One region of the Enterobacter sp. SA197 genome, then DNA from elsewhere that is predicted to be linked to it. Evidence: predicted binding sites of a transcription regulator. Region 1 holds the regulator's gene; the other holds the start of a gene.
The links. The regulator sigma-54, encoded in region 1, starts transcription at its own class of promoters, with help from an activator protein. The targets are predictions, from matches to a motif close to GTTGGCACANNTTTCGCTNT.
Positions count from the first base shown of each region.

Region 2: the regulator sigma-54 is predicted to act here: its motif matches at 1,426-1,445, upstream of glnK (P-II family nitrogen regulator).

Region 1 covers NZ_CP096393.1:4,430,314-4,433,436, reverse strand. The annotation lists gene ptsN (PTS IIA-like nitrogen regulatory protein PtsN) at 1-208, opposite strand, end outside; gene hpf (ribosome hibernation promoting factor) at 290-577, opposite strand; gene rpoN (RNA polymerase factor sigma-54) at 600-2,033, opposite strand; gene lptB (LPS export ABC transporter ATP-binding protein) at 2,082-2,807, opposite strand; gene lptA (lipopolysaccharide ABC transporter substrate-binding protein LptA) at 2,814-3,123, opposite strand, start outside.
Region 2 covers NZ_CP096393.1:1,177,580-1,180,702, forward strand. The annotation lists gene M1D91_RS05305 (SmdB family multidrug efflux ABC transporter permease/ATP-binding protein) at 1-1,243, shown strand, start outside; gene glnK (P-II family nitrogen regulator) at 1,498-1,836, shown strand; gene amtB (ammonium transporter AmtB) at 1,869-3,123, shown strand, end outside.

The DNA.
Region 1 (3,123 bases):
CTATCCCGTTGCCAATACCGGTACTGCCCATTTTCTCGCGTGTGAGAATGGCTTCGAAAACGACCTGGGGCGGCAGACTCAGCTGTTTTGCGGCAAGTTCACTGATTATCTCCAGGGCACGTTTTTTGCTCTGGCAGTGAACGCCACTTCGGGTACATTCCTGGTTAAGGACATTGCTCAGTTGGAGAGCGGAATCGTTATTCATCATAATTTCACCTAAGCGTCGTCGGAGATAAGCCCCCGACCGGGTTGCGGTAGGGGGCTACGCGCCAGACGACCGCCCGGACAATTAGTGTTGTTTCAGTTTATCTTTATGTTTTGTCAGCTGACGCGCCAGTTTATCAATTAAACCGTCGATGGCAGCGTACATATCCTGACCTTCCGCACTGGCGTGAATTTCACCACCATTGACATGCAAAGTCGCATCCGAGGTATGAGTCACTTTCTCCACTTTCAACACAATATAGACCTGATTAATCCTCTCGAAGTATTGTTCGAGTTTCGCGAATTTGGTGTTAACAAAGTCACGCAGGGCTTCGGTGATCTCGACGTTTTGTCCTGTGATGTTAAGCTGCATAGTGTCTTCCTTATCGGTTGGGTCAGACCAGCTGTTTACGCTGATTTGACGGCGGAATGGATAAAGACTCTCGGTATTTTGCAACGGTTCGCCGCGCTACCATGATACCTTGATCGGACAGCATGGAGGTTAATTTGCTGTCGCTCAATGGTTTCGCAGGATTCTCTGCGGCGATTAATTTCTTCACCAGTGCACGTATGGCCGTTGAGGAGGCTTCCCCTCCGCCTTCGGTACTCACGTGACTGGAGAAAAAATACTTGAGTTCAAAAATACCCCGTGGACTATGAAGGTATTTCTGAGTTGTGACACGGGAGATGGTCGATTCATGCATCTCCACCGCCTGGGCAATATCAGCCAGCACCATGGGTTTCATGAACTCTTCTCCCTGTTCGAAGAAGGCTTGCTGCTGTTCGACGATACAGCGACTGACCCGTAACAGAGTATCGTTACGGCTCTCCAGGCTCTTTATAAGCCACTTGGCATCCTGCAAATTACTGCGAATAAACTGGGTATCCGCATCGTTTCGTGCCCCACCACACATGGCGGCATAGTGCTGGTTAATTTGCAGACGCGGAATACTGTCGGCGTTCAGTTCGACGACCCAGCGCGTATTATGTTTGCGAACCAGCACATCCGGAATGACATACTCAGGTTCCCCTGTCTGGATCGACTGACCTGGACGCGGATCGAGCGACTGAATCAGATTCACCGCTTCTTTCAGTACGTCCTCTTTCAGGCGAGTGACACGCATCAGGGTGCGGAAGTCATGGTTCGCAAGCAGATCAAGGTGATTGCTGATAATGAGCTGAGCTTCCTCGCGCCACGGTGTCTCTTTTGCAAACTGGGAAAGCTGGATAAGCAGGCAGTCACGCAGATCTTTTGCCGCTACCCCTACCGGGTCGAAACGCTGAATGCGCTTAAGTACCGCTTCGACTTCATCAAGGCCTATGTCCTCGTCGCCCATACTGTCGAGGATATCTTCCAGTGACACGGTCAGGTAGCCAGTGTCATCTACGGCATCGACAATCGATGTTGCGATGGCCCGGTCTGTGTCTGAAAAGGGGGTGAGCTCCACCTGCCACATCAGGTAATCCTGCAATGACTGCGTGGTTTCACCCTGATAAACCGGTAATTCATCGTCAATGTAATCGGTACTGCTGCCGGAAGGTGTGCCCGCCGTGTAAATCTCATCCCAACTGGCGTCGAGGGGCAATTCGTCGGGCATCTCTTTTTGTTCGAGTGCGTCTACGGTGTCGAGACTTTCGTTATCCTGAGACTGTTGTGTATCCACTTCTTCATGAAGATCGGTTTGTTCCAGCAATGGGTTACTCTCCAGCGCCTGCTGAAGTTCTTGCTGAAGTTCCAACGTAGACAGCTGTAACAGACGAATAGCCTGTTGCAGCTGCGGCGTCATGGCCAGCTGTTGGCTAAGCCTTAATTGCAAACCTTGCTTCATATTCAGAGCAGTCTTCTCCGACTAAACACGTCAATAAACTCTACCCTATCAGAGTCTGAAGTCTTCCCCAAGATATACGCGCTTAACGTGTTCGTCTTCAAGGATTTGCTGCGGCGTACCGTGGGCGATTAAGTGGCCCTGGCTTACGATATAAGCACGCTCACAGACCGCCAGAGTTTCTCGTACGTTATGGTCGGTAATTAACACGCCGAGCCCACTATCACGCAAATGCTCGATAATGCGTTTGATATCAATAACGGAAATCGGGTCGACGCCTGCAAACGGCTCATCCAGCAGAATAAATTTAGGATTGGCCGCCAGTGCGCGGGCGATCTCTACGCGACGACGCTCACCGCCGGATAATGCCTGCCCCAGGTTATTGCGAAGGTGCTCAATGTGGAACTCTTCCATCAGCTCATTGGCTCTGTCCATACGCTGTTCTGCGCTGAGATCATCGCGAATTTGCAGCACTGCCATCAGATTATCGAAGACACTGAGGCGGCGGAAAATAGACGCCTCCTGAGGCAGATAGCCAATACCGCGACGCGCGCGCGCATGCAGCGGTAACAGGCTTATGTCTTCATCATCGATAATGATGTTGCCAGCATCCCGCGGCACAATACCCACGACCATGTAAAAGGTGGTGGTTTTACCCGCCCCGTTCGGGCCAAGCAGGCCAACAATTTCACCTGAATTCACGGTCAGGCTCACGTCTTCCACAACACGGCGGCCTTTATAGGCCTTAGCGAGATTCTTTGCAGTTAATGTTGCCATAACGAATTAATTACTCTTTTTTTGCGCCGGGGCCGGATTCTGATTGTTGCTCTTATCCTGCAACTGAGACGGTACCAGAACCGTTGTCACGCGTTTACCTTTCTCGCTAAACGCCTGCATTTTTTGTTCTTTCACCAGATAGGTGATTTTGTCGCCTTTAATGTTGCTATCAAGCTGCTCGAGATAAGCATTACCCGTCAGAATCACAAAGTCTTTTTCCAGTTCGTAATGCATCTGCGAGGCATGGCCTTTCACGGGTTTGCCATTGTCCTGCAACTGATAAAAGGTGGCAGGGTTGCCGAAGCCATCAATGACC
Region 2 (3,123 bases), 1.8 Mb from region 1:
TATTGTGATGCTGATTTATCAACGTTATAGCACGCCCATCGTCCGGCGCATGCGGGCCTACCTTGCCGACATTAATGATGGTTTTAATGAAGTGATAAACGGTATGGGCGTTATCCAGCAGTTCCGTCAGCAGGGGCGATTTGGCGAGAAAATGGGCGAGGCAAGTCGCTCTCACTATCTCGCGCGGATGCAGACGTTGCGCCTGGATGGTTTCCTGCTCCGGCCTTTACTGAGCTTATTTACCACGCTTATCCTCTGCGGCCTGCTGATGCTCTTTGGTTTCAGTGCGACCGGAACGGTTGAAGTCGGTGTGCTGTATGCCTTTATTAGCTACCTTGGTCGGCTCAATGAACCGTTAATTGAACTCACCACCCAGCAGTCAATGCTACAACAGGCGGTAGTGGCCGGGGAGCGCGTCTTTGAACTCATGGACTGCCCGCGCCAGACCTACGGGTACGACGACGCGCCGCTGAAAAGCGGTGCTATTGATATTGATAACGTGTCATTTGCCTACCGGGAGAACCAGTTTGTACTCCAGGACATTAATCTGAGCGTGCCCGCGCGCAGCTTTGTGGCACTGGTCGGGCATACCGGCAGCGGGAAGAGCACGCTCGCCAACCTGCTCATGGGCTATTACCCGCTCACGAAAGGTGAAATTCGTCTCGATGGCCGCCCGCTTTCTGCATTGAGCCACGCCTCCTTGCGCAAAGGTGTGGCGATGGTACAACAGGACCCCGTAGTGATGGCCGACAGCTTCTTTACCAACGTGACGCTGGGACGCGACATTTCTGAACAACAGGTCTGGCAGGCGCTGGAAACCGTGCAACTGGCGGATCTGGCGCGGGGGATGAGTGAAGGCATTTATACCCGTCTTGGAGAGCAGGGGAATAACCTCTCCGTCGGGCAGAAGCAGCTTCTCGCCCTTGCGCGTGTACTGGTAGAGACGCCGCAGATTCTTATCCTTGATGAAGCAACCGCCAATATCGATTCGGGTACGGAACAGGCTATTCAACATGCGCTCAAAGCGGTACGGGAGCAGACAACCCTGGTGGTGATTGCCCACCGCCTGTCGACCATTGTTGAAGCGGAAACCATCCTGGTTCTCCACCGGGGACAGGCTGTTGAGAGAGGGACACATCAGCAACTCCTTGAAGCAAAAGGACGTTACTGGCAGATGTACCAGCTGCAGCTGGCAGGAGAAGAGCTTGCAGCCAGCGCACGAGAAGATTCTCTTATCGCCTGATGCACCATAATCAGGCAGGCTACTGGCCGCTATCCCTGTTGGTGCAAAAATCTAACGCATCACGCACCGTCGTGGTGCGTTTTTTCTTTCCAGGAACAATCCGAACCCGTCCCGCTTTTCCCTGCCTGCCTCACAATCCCGCTGGCAGCGGATAAGCGTCTGAAACCCTCACTATTTTCATTTCTGGCACAGGCCTTGCAATAACGTTGACGTATTAGCTGCGGACATTTCGATTTTCGACTGGAGGGGGATCTATGAAGCTGGTTACCGTGGTCATTAAGCCATTCAAGCTGGAAGACGTTCGTGAGGCGCTGTCTTCAATTGGTATTCAGGGGTTGACCGTAACCGAAGTGAAAGGTTTCGGACGTCAGAAAGGGCATGCAGAGCTGTACCGCGGTGCTGAATATAGCGTCAACTTCCTGCCAAAAGTGAAGATTGATGTCGCTATTGCTGACGATCAGCTTGATGAAGTCATTGATGTTATTAGTAAAGCAGCCTACACCGGAAAAATTGGCGACGGCAAAATTTTCGTTGCTGAGTTGCAACGTGTCATTCGTATTCGTACCGGCGAAGCCGACGAAGCGGCACTGTAATACCTGCACACAGTGAAAGAATGGGGAATAAAATGATGAAAACAACATTGAAAGCAGGACTTGCCTCACTGGCCTTACTGCCCGGGCTGGCGATGGCGGCTCCCGCCGTTGCAGACAAAGCTGACAACGCCTTTATGATGATCTGCACCGCGCTGGTGCTGTTTATGACAATTCCGGGTATTGCGCTGTTTTACGGTGGCTTAATCCGCGGCAAAAACGTGCTTTCTATGCTGACGCAAGTGGCCGTAACCTTTGCGCTGGTCTGTGTCTTGTGGGTGGTGTATGGCTACTCCCTGGCCTTCAGCGAAGGCAACAATTTCTTCGGTAGCTTTAACTGGGCGATGCTGAAAAACATTGAGCTGACCGCCGTCATGGGCAGCTTCTATCAGTACATCCACGTAGCGTTCCAGGGATCATTCGCCTGCATTACCGTCGGACTTATCGTCGGGGCGCTGGCTGAACGCATTCGCTTCTCTGCTGTTCTTATCTTTGTCGTCGTCTGGTTGACGCTCTCTTACGTGCCGATTGCACACATGGTCTGGGGCGGTGGTCTGCTGGCATCGCATGGTGCTATGGACTTCGCGGGCGGTACCGTTGTACATATCAACGCCGCCGTAGCGGGGCTGGTCGGCGCTTATCTGATTGGTAAACGCGTTGGCTTTGGGAAAGAAGCCTTTAAACCGCATAACCTGCCAATGGTCTTCATCGGTACGGCCATCCTTTACTTCGGCTGGTTTGGTTTCAACGCTGGATCTGCCAGCGCCGCCAACGAGATAGCGGCCCTGGCATTTGTAAACACGGTTGTCGCAACAGCGGGCGCTATCCTCTCCTGGGTATTTGGTGAATGGGCCGTGCGAGGGAAGCCGTCTCTGCTGGGTGCCTGTTCCGGTGCGATTGCAGGTCTGGTCGGTATTACCCCGGCATGTGGCTACGTCGGCGTAGGTGGCGCGCTGATCATCGGGCTCGTGGCCGGTCTTGCGGGACTCTGGGGCGTAACCTCTCTGAAACGTTTCCTGCGTGTGGATGATCCCTGCGATGTGTTCGGTGTCCACGGTGTGTGCGGTATCGTCGGCTGCATCATGACCGGTATCTTCGCGGCCACTTCACTGGGCGGCGTAGGCTATGCCGAAGGCGTGACGATGGGACATCAGGTACTGGTGCAGCTTGAAAGTATTGCTATCACCATCGTCTGGTCTGGTGTGGTCGCCTTCATCGCCTACAAACTGGCTGATATGACCGTGGGCCTGCGCGTACCTGAAGAGCAGGAGCGCGAAGGGCTGGACGTCA